2 regions of the Aureimonas sp. D3 genome follow, and region 1 is predicted to be linked to the other one. Evidence: predicted binding sites of a transcription regulator. Region 1 holds the regulator's gene; the other holds the start of a gene.
The links. The regulator LexA, encoded in region 1, represses DNA repair genes until DNA is damaged. The targets are predictions, from matches to a motif close to TGTTCNNNNTGTGTTCNG.

Region 1 (9,748 bases):
GCGCGATGCGACCAATGCGCGTATCACAAGCGCCTACAACACGATGTCGGATTCTCTGCAGAGTGGGGCTCCGCTCGCTGAGGCCGCCGAACAGGCGGGCTTGAAGGTGGTGTCGGTGCCGCCCGTATCGCGGGAAGGGGTGACGCAGGACGGCACGAAGGTCGACACGATCCCTGGCTCCCAGCAAGTCTTGGGTGCTGTCTTCACGGGTGACGAAGGCAACGATATTCCGCCGGTCAATTTCGATGGAAACAGCTACGTCTTTCTGGCACCCGGCGAAGTCATCCCTTCGCGCGAGCGTCCGCTGGATGAAGTTCGCGCCCGCGTAACAGCGGACTGGAAGCAGGACGAGGCGGTTCAAATGGCGGTCGATCGCGGCCAGTCTCTGGCCGAGCGCGTCCGCAAGGGCCAGTCCTTCGGCGACATGGCGGAAGTCGAAGGACTGTCTCTTCAGACGGCCTCGGCCGTGACGCGGCAGTCCGCTCTGCCCGTTCTGGGTGAAGCGGGGATGCGCGCAGCCTTCTCCGGGCCGCAAGGGTTCGTTGCCTCCACACCTGCGAAGGATTCCGGGCAAGTTCTGGTTCTCCAAGTGTCCGAAGTGGCGCCGCCGGCTGACCCCGCGGCCTCAGTCGCGCAGACCACGAAGACCGGATTGAGCCAGGCGCTTCGGGGTGATCTCGAACAGAGCTACATCGCCTCGCTCCAGAGCGGGGTCGATGTGACGTATAATCAGGCCGTGATCCAGCAGGCGAAGGCGAGCGTTCGATGAGCGCAGGAATGAAGCCGCTTCTGACCAAGGTCGCAGCCGGCGAGGCGCTCAATCGGGCGGAAGCGCGGGCGGCCTTCTCGATCCTGATGTCGGGCGAAGCGACGCCCTCGCAGATCGGCGGTTTCCTGATGGCGCTGCGGGTGCGTGGCGAGGTCGTGGACGAGATCGCCGGCGCGGTGGACGTCATGCGCGCCAACATGCTCCCGGTGGAGGCCCCTGGCGATGCGATCGACATCGTGGGGACGGGTGGCGATCAAGCGGGAACCTACAATGTCTCGACCTGTGCGGCCTTCGTGGTTGCAGGTTGCGGCCTGACGGTCGCCAAGCATGGCAACCGGGCGCTGTCCTCCAGGTCGGGTTCGGCGGATGTGCTGGCGGCGCTGGGTGTCAATGTCGATCTCTCGCCGCATCAGATCGGAGAGGTCATTTCCACCGCCGGCTTGGGCTTCATGTTCGCGCCCACGCATCATGCGGCTATGCGCTTTGTGGGCCCCAGCCGCGTGGAACTAGGAACCCGTACGATCTTCAACCTGCTTGGTCCTTTGGCGAATCCGGCCGGCGTCAAAAGGCTCCTGTTGGGGGTCTATTCCCGTGAATGGGTTCGCCCGCTTGCGGAGGCCTTGAACGCGTTGGGGGCCGAGAAAGCCTGGGTCGTCCACGGGGAGGGTCTGGATGAGATGACGGTGTGCGGTCGCACGCATGTCGCCAGTCTGGAACATGGCTCGATCCGCGAATGGGAACTCATGCCCGAAGAGGCGGGGCTCGCGCTCCATCCCACCTCGGACCTCATCGGCGGTGATGCGGCACATAATGCCGAAGCGCTTCGCCGTGTTCTGGCCAACGAGCCCAGCGCCTATCGGGACATCGTGCTGCTCAATGCTGCCGGTGCTCTGATCGTCGCCGATAAGGCGTCAAGTCTGGACCAAGGGGTAGCAATGGCGAAAGCCTCACTCGCCGAAGGACGAGCGGCTGAAGCGCTGGCCCGGCTCGTGACAACATCACAAGAGATCGGGAGAAGACCGTCGTGACCGACATTCTCGAAAAGATCGAAACCTACAAGCGCGAAGAAATCGCCGATGCGAAGCGCGAGATGTCCCTCGCCGCTCTCGAAAGCGTCATGCGTGACCTGCCGCCGACCCGAGGTTTTGCCGACGCGCTGCGGCGCAAGCATTCGCTCGGTCAGTTCGCGCTGATCGCGGAAGTGAAAAAGGCGAGCCCGTCCAAGGGGCTCATCCGACCTGATTTCGAGCCGGTATCGATCGCTCAGGCCTATGAGCGCGCGGGCGCTGCGTGTCTCAGTGTTTTGACCGACACTCCGTCCTTTCAGGGTGCCCCGGAATATCTGACGGCGGCACGAGGTGCGACCGCCCTGCCCGCGCTTCGCAAGGACTTTCTGTTCGATACCTATCAGGTGGCGCAGGCTCGCGCCTGGGGTGCGGACGCTATTCTGATCATTCTCGCTGCCGTGGACGATGCGCTGGCCAACGAACTGGAGTGCGCCGCGATCGAACTCGGTCTCGATGTGTTGCTGGAAGTGCATGACGAGACGGAGGCCGAACGGGCGCTCAAGCTCCGATCGTCGCTGTTTGGCGTCAACAATCGCAATCTGCGGACCTTCGAAACCGATATCGGGACGAGCGAGCGACTGGCGCGCATCGTTCCCGCTGACCGGATCGTCGTCGGTGAAAGCGCGATCAATGGTCATGAGGACTGCGTTCGGCTGGCCGCGTCCGGCATTCGGACCTTCCTCGTGGGCGAGAGCCTGATGCGGCAGGACGATGTCGAGGCGGCGACGCGCAGGTTGCTGTTTGGCGGACAGGCTCATAGCGCATGAGCGAACCATCCTTGACGCATCTCGCCGCCGATGGCTCCGCCCATATGGTGGATGTCGGCGAGAAGGCCGAAACGATCCGAACGGCCCGCGCCGAAGGGCTCGTGCTGATGAAGGCCGAAACGCTCGATCTGATTCGAGAAGGCAGCCTCAAGAAGGGCGATGTCATGGCGATCGCGCGGATCGCCGGGATCATGGGCGCAAAGAGAACCCATGATCTGATCCCTCTCTGCCATCCCCTGATGTTGGAGAAGGTGTCGGTCGAACTGGACTTCGAACCGGCTCTTCCCGGCATTCGCGTCACCGCGACTTGCCGCGTCAGTGGCAAGACCGGAATCGAGATGGAGGCGTTGACGGCCGTTTCGGTGGCTTGCCTCACGATCTACGATATGGCGAAGGCGGTGGACCGCAGCATGACCATCAGCGCTATCCGGTTGTTGGAAAAAGCTGGCGGCCGATCGGGTGCGTGGAGCGCCGAGTGAGCCTCCTTCCAGTCGAAGAGGCTTTGGCGAGGTTGCTGACGGACGCCGAACCCGTTCGGCGTATCGAGCAGGTCGGGCTCGACGCTCTGGCCGGTCGGCGTCTGGCGGGCGATCTCGTGGCTCGGCTGACGCAACCGGCCTTCGATGCCTCCGCCATGGATGGATACGCCGTTCGTGCCGACGATCTGCGCTCTGCGGCAACGGAACTTCGCGTTATTGGCGAAGCGGCTGCCGGCGCAGCCTTTGAAGGGACGGTCTCGGCAAATCAGGCCGTACGGATCTTTACCGGTGCTCCTGTACCCGCAGGGGCAGATGCCGTCGTAATCCAGGAAAACACCGAACGTCCCGACCCTTCGACTGTCATCGTGCTGGAGCCTGTGCAGCCGGGGCGCCATATCCGCCCTGCCGGCAATGACTTCCAAGCAGGTAAGCCCGTTCTGGCTGATGGAGCCGTTTTGCGCCCTGCTTCCATCGCTCTCGCGGCAAGCGCCGGATACGATTTTGTGCCCGTGCGCGCTCGCCCCCGGGTCGCGATCGTCATGACGGGCAGCGAACTGGTCTGGCCTGGCACGCGCCCTGGTCCCTCGCAGATCGTCGCGTCAAACGGTTTCGGTATTGCAGCGATCGTGGAAGCGGCGGGTGGCGACGCCATCTCCTATGGCATCGTCCCCGACGATCGAGCAGCCTTGCGACGGGTTTTCGAGAATGCCAGAGCCGAGGGAATCGACGTTTTCGTGACCATCGGCGGAGCTTCGGTCGGTGATCATGATCTTGTTGCGCCGGTCCTGCGGGAGTGCGGTGTCGAACTGGATTTCTGGAAGGTCGCCATGCGACCGGGAAAACCTCTGATGGCAGGTCGCCATGAGGCGATGCGATTCCTGGGCCTGCCCGGCAACCCGGCGTCGAGCCTCGTAACGGCGGAATTGTTTCTTCGGCCGCTCGTGGAACGTCTCGCCGGGCGCCCGTCTCGCCCCCGATACGAAACCGGAACACTCGGTGCGGCCGTTCTCGAGAATGACCATCGGGCGGACTTCATGCGCGCAACGATCGAACAAGACGACGACGGACGAACGGTCCTCATGCCGCTTGCTCGGCAGGACTCGTCGCTTCTGAGTGTCTTCGCGACCGCCGATGCCCTTTTGGTTCGTCCCCCTCATGCCGCCGCCGCCCAGCCGGGAGAAACCTGCGAGTTCGTTCGATTGACGTGATGGAGTTCCTTGCAGAACACAAACAGAACATATAGGGTTTGTTCAGGTTTTGTTTTGTCCGGATTCGCGCGATGTTGACCCGCAAGCAGCATGAATTGCTTCTCTTCATTCATGACCGTTTGCAATCGGTCGGAATTCCTCCCTCCTTCGACGAGATGAAGGAGGCTTTGGATCTGAAATCCAAATCGGGAATCCATCGTCTCATCACCGCCTTGGAGGAACGGGGCTTTATCCGGCGTCTCCCCAATCGGGCTCGGGCTTTGGAAGTCCTGCGCCTGCCGGACTCCCTGAGTGGCAAGGATTCGAACGGCGGTTTGGCGGTACCGACGGCGTCGGAAGCGTCGATCTCGCGGCAAGTGATCCCTCTTCCGAAGCGTGCCGGAATCGAGCCGGTCCTGGCGAGAGCGGAACCGGCCAATGATTCGATGCCCGTACCGGTCATGGGACGCATTGCTGCAGGCGTTCCCATTTCTGCGATCCAACAAAACAGCCGGTCCATCGCCCTCCCGGTCGAGATGTTCGGCTCCGGTGAACACTACGCCCTGGACGTCAAAGGCGATTCGATGGTCGATGCGGGCATTCTGGACGGAGACACGGTTCTGATCCAGCGTTCTGAGACGGCGACAGCGGGCGAGATCGTCGTGGCTCTGATCGACGACGAAGAGGCGACGCTCAAGCGCTTTCGTCGGCGAGGCTCCGTCGTGGAATTGGAAGCCGCCAATCCTGCCTATGAGACGCGTGTTTTGGAAGCGGGCCGGGTCAAGGTTCAAGGGCGTCTTGTCGGGCTCATTCGGCGCTATCACTAGAACGATGAGGTAACCCGACCTGCCCGGGTTCGGAGCGCTGGTTTCGCCTTTCGCTTTCCGGCCATGGGGCCGATCGATGCACGTTCCATTCGTTGAAGGGCTGAGCGATCGAGGGTTGAAGGGTCCATTGCGCTCCGTTTGCGGAGGGAAGCAAAAGAGCGCCGGTCTGCCGGAGAGTGCGAAGCGTGACGAGCTTCGCGCCGGAACGGCACGACGTCATGCGGGGCGCTCGCGCCATCACGGCGATGTCGGCACTGTCGCAAAGCTCTCCCATACGTTCCAGTTTGTCGCTCCATGCGATGCGGAGGCCTGACCGCGATGTCGCGCGGCAGATATCGCCTGAACACTCGAACTGCTTCCGAGGGGTACGAGACGGTGGCAATCGAAGTTGAAATGCGCGTTGCCATTGATCGTGGATGAAGCGATTGGGCCGCTTGCGCAGATCAATGGTCGATCCATCCTGGCCGATCACCGCGATATCCCGAGCATCCTCCGCAATCAGAAGCTCGGGTCGATTGGTCGGTGGGATCAAGACCCAGCCGAGCGTCAATGGCAAAACGAAGAGCCAGCGCATCGCGCTCTGGCAAAATGACAGGACGAGTAAAGCCATAGTGAGGCTGAGAAGGCTTGCGAGGCCGATCTGGCCCACGGCGTAGTCCGGTAATTCTTCAGCCAGGCGTTTCGCCAGCCAGAATACGACGTCCAGCCCCCAACCGATGGGATGCAACGCCATGCTTTCCCAACCAAAGGGCATCAGGCAGACCGAAGCCAGAGCGAGCGGCATGATCCAGAACGAAAAGATCGGCGTCGCCAGAACATTGGCCACGAGGCCGAATGGAGCGGCCCGCTGAAAATGATAGACGGCATAGGGTGCGGTCGCCGCACCCGCGATCAGGGATGACAGAAACGCGCCGAGAAGCAAAAGTGCGAGTGTTCGAAAGCGAGCGTGATCGCTTGCCTTACCGTCGGACTGGTTCGACCAGCGAGAGTATGCGCCGTATGCACCCACCAGAGCGGCGGTTGCTGCGAAGGACATTTGGAACGTAGCGGTCATCAAGGCGTGCGGAGAGATCAACATCACCGCCATCGCTGCCATACCGACGTTGCGGATTGTCAGTGCAGGTCGATCCACCAGAACCGCGCCCAGCATGATGGCGATCATGATGAAGGAGCGTTCGGTGGCGGCATTGTCTCCAGCTAGTAGGAAGTAAAAGCCGGTGACCCCCAAGGCCAGGACCGCGCCGATCTTCCTCGTCTGCCATCGAAGGGCGATGGCCGGAAAAGCGGCAGCCGCGCCTCGCACAACGACCATGGTCATGCCCGCGACCAGTGCCATGTGGAACCCGGAAATCGAGAGGACATGGGCAAGACCCGTCGCACGGAGCGCGTCTTCGATGTCCTTGGGGATGCCGGCCCGTTCGCCATTGATCAAGGCCGCTGCGACGGCTCCTCGTTCGTCAGGGAGAACAGCCCGAATGCGTTCGCCGATCGCGAGACGAAGGCTTGCGACTTGGCCCATCAGGCCGCTGGGTACCGCCTCCTCCTCTTCGGAGACCTTGGGAGGGCCCAAGGAATAGCCGAACGCGCTCGTACCATCGAAAAACGGCGTGAAGGCAAAATCATAAGCGCCGGGAAAAGCTGGTCCTGCTGGCGGACTTAGCCGCACGAGCCCGGAGTAGCGGGCCCCGATGGGCAAGGGCTCGTGTCGGCTCGACACGAGAACGCGAACGCGTTGCGGCGGACGCGAAAGGGTCGGCCGCTCCGTTCGCTCGACATCGATCGTGTATCGATAGCGCCCGCGATCGTTCTGTTCCCGCAGAGTCACCACGCCGATGATGCGTGTCGTGGCATTCCCGGACAACATGACCGTTCGTGTCGTGGTCAGTTCCACCCATCCCGCACCCAGCCCCAAACCGAAGCCAAGAGGCAGGAGAAGCAGCGACCGCCTGAAAGGTTTAGCCTCGGAGAGCCTCGAAGCAAGCCAGCACAGCGCAAGAAGGGCGGGCGCGAGCCAGACAAAGGGGCGCCAGCCGCATCCATAGATCAAACCGATCGCCAGCATGGTCCCGATCGGAAGGAACGCGAAAGACGAGCGCTGCTCTTGCTCGATCTGGATTTGATCGGCCAGCCAGGATTTCAGGCGCAACAAAGAATTGCGGCTGCGCCCCCATCTCTGCTCGGAGCGCTCACCCGGCTTGTCGATCCGCAGATCCGATGTCGATGGCATCGGTGCATCAGGCGTTGTAGCCGGCACGGGCGCTCCGCCTTGAGTCCTTCTAGGTGTATGTTACACACCGAAGCACGAAAGCGCAGCCCGGTCTGTCCGGTCAGGCGCATCCCAACCGGGGCCTGCGGCGAGGTCGCGCCCCGCTTTCAAAGGCAGACGAATGACCGACCGCGTGGTGACACGTTTCGCCCCCTCGCCGACAGGCTTCCTTCACATCGGCGGCGCGAGAACGGCCCTGTTCAACTGGCTCTATGCCCGGCGCATGGGTGGCACGATGCTGCTGCGGATCGAGGATACGGACCGCGAGCGCTCCACGGACGCGGCGGTTCAGGCGATCATCGAAGGTCTCGACTGGCTCGGCCTGAAAGCCGATGGTGAGCCTGTGTCGCAGTTTGCGCGCGCTGCCCGGCATCGCGAGGTGGCGGAAGAACTGGTCGCCGCTGGCAAGGCTTATTATTGTTACGCTTCCCCCGCCGAGCTTGATGAGATGCGCGAGAAGGCGAAAGCTGAAAAGCGCCCACCGCGCTACGATGGCCGCTGGCGCGACCGCGACCCCTCGGAAGCCCCTGCCGGCGTTGCTCCTGTGATCCGCATCAAGGCGCCGCAAGAGGGCGAGACTTTGGTTCGCGATGTGGTTCAGGGAGACGTTCGTTTTCCAAACAAGGATCTGGATGATTTCATCCTGCTCCGCTCGGATGGCACCCCCACCTATATGCACGCCGTCGTCGTCGATGATCACGATATGGGTGTGACGCACATCATTCGAGGCGACGATCACCTGACGAATGCCGGACGTCAGACCTTGATCTATCAGGCGATGGGCTGGGACGTGCCCGTCATGGCGCATATCCCGCTCATTCATGGTGCGGACGGCGCCAAGCTCTCGAAGCGGCACGGTGCCTTGGGTGTCGATGCCTATCGCGGGATGGGCTACCTGCCGAAAGCGCTTCTCAATTATCTCGTGCGCCTCGGCTGGAGCCATGGCGACGACGAGGTGATGTCGATCGAGAACATGATCTCGTGGTTCGATACGGTCGACATCAACAAAGGCGCAGCTCGCTTCGATTTCGCCAAGCTGGATGCGATCAACGGCCATTGGATTCGCGGCTCGTCCGACGATGATCTCGTGGAAACCCTGATGGTGGAACGCGACCACCTGCCGAATGGCGATATTCTTCGTCAGCATGACGATGCGACCGTTCGCGCGCGGCTCGGCGCGGCCATGGCTGGGCTGAAGGAGCGAGCCAAGACGCTGGTCGAATTGACCGAAAGCTCGGCCTATCTCTTTGCCCAGCGGCCGCTTTCGCTGGATGAAAAGGCGGCCGACATTCTCACCAACGGCGGGCGCGATATCCTGCGCGATCTCTTGCCAGTCCTGAGGGAGGTGACCGACTGGTCCGCCGCCCCCTTGGAAGTCGCGATCAAGGGATTCGCCGAATCGTCGGGACTGAAACTCGGGAAGATCGCCCAGCCGCTTCGTGCCGCACTCACAGGGCGTTCCACATCCCCGGGCGTGTATGACGTCCTGGCCGTCCTCGGGCGTGAGGAAACGCTCGGACGACTTCAGGACCAGGTGTCGGCGTAAGGCGACTACAACAGGGCGCTAAAGGCCTGCCTTCGAAAGAGATGAACGCCGAAGCTCCTCTTTCAAACCGCTTTTGACGCGAGGGCGAACTGAATCGTTCGTCTTCGCGAGGCCTCTTCGAAGGCGTGGACGTTCGACGTCGAGCTGGAGCGGGTGTTGCGGCGCAAAAATGCTTTCCTCCAGAAACTTGTTCCTTAACCACCTTTCCGATACGCATTCGCACGAAGCTGGCGTTCGCCGCAGGAGCGGCCATGGGCGCCTGAGCTCGTGCAGAAGGGGTAACGCATGAATCAATCGGCGAAACTGGCCCTTGGAGACAAGAGCGCGGAGCTGACGCTCCGATCAGGAACCATCGGACCCGATGTGGTCGACATCGCGTCCCTCTATAAGAACACGGGCCTGTTCACTTACGATCCGGGCTTCACTTCGACGGCGTCCTGCGAGTCGAAGATCACCTATATCGATGGTGACGAAGGCGTGCTTCTGCATCGCGGCTATCCGATCGATCAGCTCGCGGAACGCGGTGACTTCCTGGAGACTTGCTATCTCCTTCTCTACGGCGAACTGCCGACCGCGAGCGAGCGAGCCGACTTCGTCTACCACGTGACGCGCCACACCATGGTGCACGAGCAGATGTCCCGCTTCTACACGGGCTTCCGCCGCGACGCGCATCCGATGGCCGTCATGGTCGGTTCGGTTGGCGCTCTCTCCGCTTTCTATCACGACTCCACCGACATCACCGATCCGCATCAGCGGATGGTCGCGTCGATCCGCATGATCGCGAAGACCCCGACGCTCGCCGCCATGGCCTACAAGTACCATATCGGCCAGCCATTCGTT
Region 2 (9,748 bases), on a different contig from region 1:
CCATGGCGCAGCGCGAAGCCGACGCCATCGTCAACGAAGCCCGCGTCAAGAGCGAAGAGTATGTCGCTCGTCGCACGCAGGTCGCCGAGCAGAAGATCGCCCAGGCGGAAGCCGAAGCCGTTTCCGAGGTTCGTGCCCGCGCCGTCAACATCGCGATCGACGCCGCCACCCAGCTGATGGTGGAACGCAACGTCGCCGCCGACCCCCGCGTCATCGACCAGTCGATCGCGGAAGTCCGCCGCCGTCTCAACTGACGCTGTCCGCACAGATCGAAAGACTCCAAAGGTCGGCGCGAGCCGGCCTTTTTTATTGCGGTCACCTTGCGGCGCGGCTCGGATGGGCAAGCCGTTCCCTAAAGGCCGGATCGATATTGCAGGATGCCGCGAAGCGTTTCGTATTACAGAAGCGCTCGGACGGGGCCGAAGGTTCTACGATGATGCGGCCCTGGGCCGTGGACTTTGAGCGCTTCGACATGAGCGGCCGTGGGGTAGCCCATATGCTGGCGAAACCCGTAGCGCGGGTCGGCGGTGCAAAGCTCCGTCATGATCCGATCTCGCGTCACCTTGGCGACGATGGAGGCAGCCGCAATGGAAAGGCACAGCGCATCCCCACCGATCAGAGCTGTGGCGGGCACCGGGCAGCCCACGGGAATGTCCCGCCCGTCCACCAGAACATGGTTCGGCTTGTTGGCGAGCGCCGAGATTGCGCGGCGCATGGCGAGGAACGTCGCTTGCCGAATGTTCACGTGGTCGATCTCGGCGGCGCTGGCCGTCCCGATGCCGACTTCGGCATCCGCGAGAATGGCTTCGAACAGTTCTTCGCGCTGCCTGGCGCCGAGCTTCTTGGAATCGTCGAGACCAGCCGGGATGCGATCGGGCCTCAGAACCACGGCCGCCGCGACGACGGGGCCGGCCAGAGGGCCGCGACCGGCCTCGTCCACGCCGGCGATCCGGCCACCACCACCCTGATGCCACGCGGCTTCGCGCGAGAAGTCAGGGCCTGGCGGCTTGGTGCGCGCCGGGCGAGGGGAGGATAGGGAGGGAGAATCGGAGGAACGGCGAGCCATGGTGCGGCGAGACTCGCTCATTCTCCGATTCTCCTCAAGCTCGCGAACCAAGGTGCGGATGGTGCACGAGCGATCCGGCGTCGGGGACGTACGCCGGAAAATGGGCTCTGGCTTCAAGGCCGTTCCGGATGCACCGGCGCGCCGATGGGGATTGAAGCTCTGGCGCGGTCTGCTGTCGCCGAGCGGTTGGCGTAGGACGCCGGCCCCCGCGAATGCTCAGACGGGCCTAAGCCTTAAAGCAAGGACAGTTGAACACCGGCACCCTTCGGCGCCTTGAACAGATCGGTGCGTAGCTGGGTGCGTTCGAGATTGAGATGGAAGCGACGCGCGGCCATCTCGAACCGATGCTTGATCTGCGTGGCATAGGGACCGCCGCCGGTCATCCGCTTGCCCCATTCGGGATCGTAATCCTTACCGCCGCGCATGGAGCGCAACAGAGACAAGACGTGGCGATACCTGTCGGGATAGTGCTGAAGCAGCCAATCCTTGAAGAGGGGCGCGACCTCCAGCGGCAGGCGCAGAAGCACATAGCCGACTTCCCGCGCCCCGGCCTCCGAAGCGGCTTCCAGCAGCCGCTCGATCTCCGAATCCGTCAGGCCCGGAATAATGGGCGCGGTCATCACCATGGTGGGAATGCCGGCCTTGGTCAGCTCACGCACGGCTTCCAGCCGCTTTGTGGGTGTCGCCGCGCGAGGCTCCATGGTGCGGGCCAGACGCCGATCCAGCGTCGTGATCGATACGGCCACCTTGGCCAGTCCCTTTGCGGCCATGCGCGAGAGGATGTCGAGATCGCGCAGCACGAGCGCTGACTTGGTGACAATGCCGACCGGATGGTTGGCCGCCTCCAACACTTCCAGCATCTGCCGCATGATCCGGCGTTCGCGCTCGATCGGCTGATAAGGATCGGTGTTGGTGCCGATGGCGATCGGCCGGACCTCGTAGCCGGTCTTGGCGATCTCTTCTTCCAGAAGTTCCGCCGCGTTCGGCTTGGCGAAGAGCTTGGTCTCGAAATCAAGCCCCGGCGACAGGCCGACATAGCTGTGCGTCGGCCGCGCGAAGCAGTAGATGCAGCCGTGCTCGCAGCCGCGATAGGGGTTTACCGAGCGGTCGAAGGAGATGTCGGGCGAGGAATTGCGCGTGATGACGCTGCGCGCCATCTCGGTCTGCACTTCGGTCTTGAGGCTCGGCAACTCGTCCAGCGAGGACCAGCCGTCATCGAAGGCCGAGCGCGCGAAGGGCTCGAAACGTCCTGTCGGGTTCAGGCCCGCCGCGCGGCCGCGCCGACGCTCGAACCCGATGCGCAGACCGGACTGAGCCACCACATGCTGGGCCATGTCGATGCCGTCGCGCTGCGAGAAGGCGATGCGATCGGCGGTGTTGATCTCGTGCATGGGACAACCTTCCGTCCGGTTGTTCGCGTTGTGACCATAGTCCTATTCATCATTTGAGAACATTTCAAGAACAAACTTTGCGGCCTCTGAATCGCTGGTCACGCCCGCGCGTGTCGGCTATGGCGATGAGCCATGCTGAGCGTTCTGGTTTTCGATGCCGATGAGCCGATGGACCTGACCATCACCCTATCTTCCCTCGTGGCGGGTGTGGTGGAGGGCGTGCTGCGCGAGGTTGTCGTGGTGGAGCCGCAGGGCGAAGCCGCGCTGAAGGTGGCCGACCATGCGGGATGCTCGGTCCTCTCCCGCGCGGAGTTGGGCCATACTCCGCTGGCTCTGAAGGGGGATTGGCTGATCCTGATGCGCGCGGGCGACCGCCTGCCCGCCAACTGGCCCGAGCGGGCCGCCCGCCACGGCGAGGATCAGTCACGAGCCAAGGGGCCGCGGGGCGGACGCTTCGTTCTGCCCACGCGCGAGGCGAGGGGATGGCGTCGATGGCTAGCGCCGCGTCAAAGCGCTTATCTCGTGCCGAAAGCCCATGCGATGTCGCGCCTCTCGGCGGGCGCCCCTTGGCAGGGCGTTGCCAAAGGCATCGGCCTCGACCGTTTGGCCGATCGCGAGGGCTAAGCGGACGCGCCGCCCTTGCGCCGCAGGTGCTCGTCCAGACGCGGCATGATTTCCACGAAATTGCAGGGCTTGTGCCGATAGTCGAGCTGGGCTTTCAGAATATGGTCCCAGGCGTCGCGGCAGGCGCCGGGGGAGCCCGGCAGCACGAAGACGAACGTGGCGTTCACCACGCCGCCCGTCGCACGGGACTGGATGGTCGAGACGCCGATCTTCTCGAAGGAGACACGGTGGAACACGGCGGAGAACCCGTCCATCCGCTTTTCGAAAATAGGCTCCAGCGCCTCGGGCGTCACGTCGCGGCCGGTGAAGCCGGTTCCCCCGGTGGTGATCACCACATCCACCTGCGTGTCGCGCGACCAGCCGAGAACCGTGTCGCGGATGGCGTCGCGATCATCGGGTACGATGGCGCGGGCGGCGAGGCGATGGCCGGCCTCCTCCAGCCGGGCCACCAACGTGTCGCCCGACTTGTCGTCCGCGAGGGTTCGCGTGTCGGAGACGGTGAGAATGGCGATGCCGAGCGGAAGGAATTCTCGGTCCGGCGATGTCATCACGCCTCCCCCATCGGCTGGATTTCGGTGGCCGCGACCCACCAATGCGGCTGGCGCGTTCGCAGCCTCGTCGCCGCCGCATCCGCCTGGCTTGTATTTTCGAACAGAGCGAAGACCGTGGCCCCCGAGCCGGACATGCGCTGAAACGCCGCGCCTTCATCTGCCAGCGCGCGGGACACGGCGGCGATCTCGGGCACGATGCGCAGGGCCGGCGCTTCCAGATCGTTTCGCGTGTCTCGGAGGTAGGAGACGAGCTGCTCGAGATCGGCGAAGCCGCCCGCCGGCAGCGCGGGCAGGGGGGGATTGTCGCGCCTCTCCAAGCCGGAGAAAGCCGCCGGCGTCGAGACCGGCGCGCCGCAATTCACCAAGACCATGGCAAACCCGCCGAGGCGCGCGACCGGGGCCGAGACTTCGCCGATGCCGCGCACGCGGGCCGCACGGCCGGCCCAGCACATGGGCACATCGGCCCCGAGGCTGAGACACTCCGCCGACAGCCTGTCCGCCAGCACGGGATTGGCATCGGCGATCCAGCGCAGAAGCGCCGCCGCGTCTGCCGAGCCGCCACCGATGCCGGAGGAAAGCGGCAGGTTCTTCTGGAGATGGATGTGAACAGGGGGGAGATCGATCCCGTCGCGCGCGGCCAACGAGCGTGCCAGATCCAGCGCGCGCAGAACGAGATTGCCGCGATCGAGCGGCAGGCCGGCGGCAAAAGGGCCCTCGATCGTCAGCTGATCTTGATCGGCCGGGGTGATGGTCAGATGATCGCCGTCCCGTGCGAAGACCACGAGACTGTCGAGATCATGATAGCCGTTCTCGCGCCGCCCGGTGACATGCAGCGCGAGATTGACCTTGGCGGGGGCCGAGACCGCTCCGCCAAGAGCGGCGCGGTCAGCTGCGAGCGCGTCCACGCCCCCGCTCAGTTCGGCTGCGTGGCCGCCGGGGCCTCGTTGGCTGCGCGCTGGGCGGCGGGCGGTTCGTTGGCGGAGGCCGGCGACACGGCGTCGAGGCCCTCGGCGAGCTTGCGCTTGATCGTATCGACCTGCGCCTGCTCGGGCTTGGGCTCGCCCGTGAGGGCACGGTTCCATTGGAACTTGGCCTCGCGGGTGCGCCCGACGCGCCAATAGGCGTCGCCCAGATGGTCGTTGATGGTCGGATCGGCCGGGGTCAGGAGAATGGCCCGCTCCAGCTGCTCCACCGCGTCGGGATAGCGGCCGAGGCGGTAATAGGCCCAGCCGAGCGAGTCGATGATATAGCCGTCGTTGGGGCGCAGATCGACGGCGGTGCGGATCATGTTCAGCCCCTCGTCGAGGTTCTTGTTCATGTCCACCCAGCTATAGCCGAGATAGTTCAGCACCTGTGGCTGGTCGGGCGAAAGCTCCAGCGCCTTCTTGAAGTCCGGCTCGGCCTTGTCCCATTCCTTCAGACGCTCATAGGCGATGCCGCGCTGGTAATAGATGTTCCAGAGATTGGGTGCGTCCTTGGGGGCCAGTTCCAGCGCGCGGTCGAGAAGCTTCACCGCCTCGCCATAGGACTTGTCGGCGGCCAGCACGTCGGCAAAGGCCAGATGCGCCTGAAGGTCGTTGGGATAGTCCTTCACGGCCTTGCGCAGATGATCCTTGGCCTGATCCTTGCGGTCGGCCTGCCAGAGGTCGAGGCCCATCTGAAGCTCGGCCGTGCGGTGATAGGGCGAAGCCTTGGGGATCTGCGCGTAATAGGACAGCGCGAGGTCGATCTGCTGCGTGCGATCGGCGACGCCGGCCAGCGCCGTCAGAAGCTTGGGATTGGGCGTCGGCGACACGGCCTTGGCGAACTGGAAGTAGAGAAGCGCCACGTCCTGCCCGTCGCCCCGGTTGATGGCCTGACCGAGAATATAGAGCGTTTCAGCCGCGCCTTCCTGCGCGCTTTCGATGGGCGCGGCGATCTTCTTACCGGCCTCGACCTCGCTGCGCAGCTGCGTCAGCGGCTCGTAGCCAGGGGCGAGTTCCAAGCCCTTGTCGATGGCAGCCAGTGCGTCGGCCTTCTTGCCGGCGCGCGCTTCCAGGCGGCCGAGCGCCTCGGCGCTGGCAAGGAAGGCGTCCACCGAGGTCTGGGCGGAAGCCTGATCGGAGATGACGCTGTTCAGCGCCGTGCGCGCGGCCGGCAGGTTGCCGGCGAGGCCTGCGAGGAGACCGGCCTGATACTGGTTGAAAACGGAGAACCAGGAGGCACCCGAGAGCCCTTGAATGCGCGCCAGCGCCTCGCGCGAGCGACCGGCGCCAAGCTCGGCCCAGGCCGAGAGATGGCCGATCAGCAGCGTGTCGAGATCGCTCGTGTCTTCCAGCTTGAGCTGGCCGATGGCCGCATCGAAGCGGCTGGAGCGCAGCGCATCGAGCGCCAGCGCGATATGGGCGACCTTGCCGACATCTTCGTTGCCCGCCAGCTTGGTGGCGAGCTTTACGCCTTCTGCGAAGCGCCCGTCCGCGAGATAGGCGAACATCGCCTCCTGCTGGAGCGTTTCGGAATTGGGGTCGAGCGATAGCGCCTTGGCGTAGTAATCCGCCGCGATGTCGGGCTGGCGGTTCTCGCGCGCCTGCTTGGCGGCGAGATAGGCGCCCGAAAGGGTGTTCACCTCGATCGGCGGCTTGCCGCTGGCGGCGGCCGGAGCCGGCTCGACCTTCTTCGCCTGCGCTTCGGCCACGCCGATCGCCATCATCGAGGCCGCGAGGGCTGCCGCCAGAGCGATCCGCGAAATGCGCGATGTATCCACGTCGAATTCCTTTGCGAAGGACGAAAGCGGCCCGAAGCGGCCGTCGCAGGCGAGACCTCTAAAGATCGTCGCCGCTGAGCGGGCAGCAAGCGCCGACCCGTTCCCTTGTCAAGCCAGCTTGTTCATTTTACGGCCGGGCGCAAGTGCGGGCGCGAAACGCGCCTCACGAAATCCGGTCGATGCAGAATTCAACGACCGCCTCCAACGCGTCCCGCGCCGGGCCGGGCGGCATGGCCGACAGAGCGTCCGATGCCAGCCGGCCTTCTTCGCGGGCGCGCTGTTTGGTCGCTTCCAGCGCGCCATGGCGCTGCATGATCGCGCGCGCGCGCGCCAGCGCCGCGTCATCGTTGCGGCCTTCTTCCATGGCCTCACGCCAGAACTGGCGCTCGCTCTCGTCGCCCGCCGCATGGGCGAGGATGACGGGCAGGGTGATCTTGCCTTCTCGGAAGTCGTCGCCGACATTCTTGCCGAGATCGTCGGCCGACCCGCCATAGTCGAGAACATCGTCCACGAGCTGGAACGCCATGCCGAGATGCATGCCATAGGCGCGCATGGCGCGCTCGGCCGCATCGCCCGACTTGGCGATCACGGGGCCGACTTCGGCAGCGGCCGCGAAAAGCTCGGCCGTCTTGGCGGCGATCACGGCGCGATAATCGGCCTCGCTGGTGGTCATCTTCTTGGCGGCGGAGAGCTGCCAGACCTCGCCTTCGGCGATCACGGCCGAGGCGTTGGACAGGATCGCGAGGGCACGCATGGAGCCGACCTCGACCATCATCTTGAAGGCCTGGCCGAGCAGAAAGTCGCCGACCAGCACGCTCGCCTGATTGCCCCAGATGGTGCGCGCGGTCTTGCGCCCCCGGCGCAGGTCACTTTCGTCCACCACGTCATCATGCAGGAGTGTCGCGGTATGGAGAAACTCGACGCTGGCGGCGAGCTTCACATGACCTTCGCCCTCGTAGCCGAAGAGCAGCGCCGAGGCGATCGTCAGCATGGGGCGCAGCCGCTTGCCGCCGGACGAGATCAGATGGTCGGCGATCTCAGGGATCAGTTCGACATTCGACCCGGCCATGGCCAGGATCATGTCGTTGACGCGGTTCATATCGGCGCGCGTCAAACCGAGGATCGGATCGATCGAGGCGATGGGCCTGACGGTACCCACGGGGCTGGCTAGGCTCACGATATCCTCCATTCGGTTGCCGGGGCAATAGCGGGGCGGGCGGCGGGCGGCAAGAGCGAATGGCATGACAAGATCGGTCATGGAGGGTGAAAGGGCGCGAACGCGGCCCTTGCGGTGTAGCCGCGTTTCACGCCAAGTCAGCCCATGATCGAACTTGTGCGTTCCAACGACCCCGTTCTCCTGTCCTTTCTCTCCGTGCTCCTGAAGGATGCCGGGATCGCGCATTTCGTCGCGGACGGCCATATGAGCATTCTCGACGGCTCGATCGGCGCCATCCCGCGCCGGCTTCTGGTGGACGAAGGCGAAATCGACACGGCGCGCCGGCTGCTGCACGACGCGGAACTCGGCCATGAACTCTCCGACCCCTCCTGAGGTCGCTCCGCCAGCAGCGGAGGACATCTCGAAGGACGCCTTTCTCGGCGGGGCCTTCCACCTGCTCCAGCCTCGACGCGGCGGGTTTCGCGCCGGGCATGACGCGCTGCTTCTGGCGGCCACCGTGCCAAGAAACGCTACGGGCCACGCGCTCGACATGGGAAGCGGGGCGGGGGCCGTTGCGCTGGCGGCGGCTGTGCACGCGCCCGGTCTGTCGCTCGTGCTCGCCGAGCGCGAGCCGAGCATGGCGGCGCTGGCGCGCGCCTCCATCGCGTTGCCTGAGAACGCCGCGCTCGCCCCCCGCCTCGACGTGGTGGAACTCGACCTTCTGGCCCCGCGCCCGGTGCGGGAGGCGGCGGGACTGGCAGATGCCCGCTTCGATCTCGTCCTCTCCAATCCGCCCTTTCATCCCGCCGGTGGGCGCCTGTCGCCCGATGCACGGCGCGGTGCGGCGAAATCCCTGCCGGAGCCGGGATTCCTCGTGCGCTGGCTGGCGGTGGCGGGCGCGCTGTCGAGGCACGGGGCGCGGATCACCATGATCCTTCGGCCGGACAATTTGCCCGAACTTCTGGAGGGCATGGAGGGGCGCTTCGGCGCTTTGCATCTCTACGCGGTCCATTCCGCGCCGGGCGATCCGGCGATCCGGCTTCTCGCCTCGGCGGTGCGAGGCTCGCGCGCGCCGCTTCTCATCCGCCCGCCGCTCGTTCTGGACGAAGCGCTTCGGCGCGCTGTGTCATCGGGCGAGGCGGAGATTTCGGTTTCGTAACGGGGGCGCTTTCTTCCGCGCCCGGCTCTTCCTACATGAAGGCCACGATTCGCGACCCCGAGGTTTTGCCCGTGCCCAACCGCCTGAAGAAGCTCCTGCCCAAGCGCTTTCGCTCCGAGGCGACCGTCATTCCGGTCGTGCGGCTTCAGGGTGTCATCATGGCCGGCGCGTCGGGGCCGTTCCGCCAGTCCATCTCGCTGGCTTCGGTCGCCCCGCTTTTGGAGCGCGCCTTCGCGATGAAGGACGCGCCGGCTGTCGCGATCTCGATCAACTCGCCGGGTGGCTCGCCCGTCCAGTCCCGGCTGGTGTTTCAGCGCATTCGTGATCTCGCCGAGGAAAAGCGCAAGCATGTGATCGTTGCCTGCGAGGATGTCGCGGCGTCGGGCGGTTACATGATCGCCTGCGCGGGCGACGAGATCGTGGCCGATCCCTCCAGCGTCGTCGGCTCGATCGGCGTCGTGTCGGGCGGCTTCGGCTTCGTGGAGCTGATCCGCAAGATCGGCGTCGAGCGTCGCGTGCACACGGCCGGTCAGAACAAGGCGACGCTCGATCCGTTCCGCCCCGAGCGGGCCGAAGATGTCGAGCATCTGAAATCGCTCCAGCTCGACGTCCACAAGACCTTCATCGACCTCGTGCAGTCCCGGCGAGGAGCGAAGCTCGCCGATCATCCCGATCTCTTCACGGGCCTTTTCTGGTCGGGCGTGCGCGGGCTGGAACTTGGCCTCGTGGATCGCCTGGGCGATCTGCGCACCGTCCTGCGCGGCCATTACGGCGACAAGGTCAAGCTGCAGGTGATCGGCCCCAAGCGCGGCTTGTTTTCGCTTCGCGGCTCGGGCGGCGGGGCGAGCCGGCTGGCGGGCAGCCTCGACCTGTCGCAGGCCGGCGCGGGCTTGGGCGGCGCTCTGGTGGAGGCAGCCGAGGAGCGCGCGCTCTGGGCGCGCTACGGCTTGTGATCGGCGGCTTATGCCTTGCCTTTGCCGGGTTTGACGACGAAACTTGAGGCGGACGAACCATGGCGGATCTGATGCCCATCTTTCTCTTCGGCCTCGTCGGTGCGG

Region 2: the regulator LexA is predicted to act here: its motif matches at 2,513-2,530, upstream of AUL36_RS01780 (PA0069 family radical SAM protein).

Annotation. Positions count from the first base shown of each region.
Region 1 is NZ_BBWM01000035.1:30,965-40,712, reverse strand. Features, by position in the region: gene AUL36_RS10225 (SurA N-terminal domain-containing protein) at 1-769, shown strand, start outside; gene trpD (anthranilate phosphoribosyltransferase) at 766-1,797, shown strand; gene trpC (indole-3-glycerol phosphate synthase TrpC) at 1,794-2,603, shown strand; gene moaC (cyclic pyranopterin monophosphate synthase MoaC) at 2,600-3,082, shown strand; gene AUL36_RS10205 (molybdopterin molybdotransferase MoeA) at 3,079-4,290, shown strand; gene lexA (transcriptional repressor LexA) at 4,362-5,096, shown strand; gene AUL36_RS10195 (ComEC/Rec2 family competence protein) at 5,077-7,350, opposite strand; gene gltX (glutamate--tRNA ligase) at 7,484-8,908, shown strand; gene gltA (citrate synthase) at 9,194-9,748, shown strand, end outside.
Region 2 is NZ_BBWM01000003.1:99,330-109,077, reverse strand. Features, by position in the region: gene AUL36_RS01790 (F0F1 ATP synthase subunit B family protein) at 1-254, shown strand, start outside; gene AUL36_RS01785 (ribonuclease HII) at 398-1,087, opposite strand; gene AUL36_RS01780 (PA0069 family radical SAM protein) at 1,300-2,457, opposite strand; gene AUL36_RS01775 (hypothetical protein) at 2,590-3,081, shown strand; gene moaB (molybdenum cofactor biosynthesis protein B) at 3,078-3,629, opposite strand; gene AUL36_RS01765 (4-(cytidine 5'-diphospho)-2-C-methyl-D-erythritol kinase) at 3,629-4,537, opposite strand; gene AUL36_RS01760 (tetratricopeptide repeat protein) at 4,546-6,375, opposite strand; gene AUL36_RS01755 (polyprenyl synthetase family protein) at 6,539-7,564, opposite strand; gene AUL36_RS01750 (putative signal transducing protein) at 7,697-7,924, shown strand; gene AUL36_RS01745 (tRNA1(Val) (adenine(37)-N6)-methyltransferase) at 7,902-8,690, shown strand; gene AUL36_RS01740 (S49 family peptidase) at 8,762-9,643, shown strand; gene AUL36_RS01735 (hypothetical protein) at 9,703-9,748, shown strand, end outside.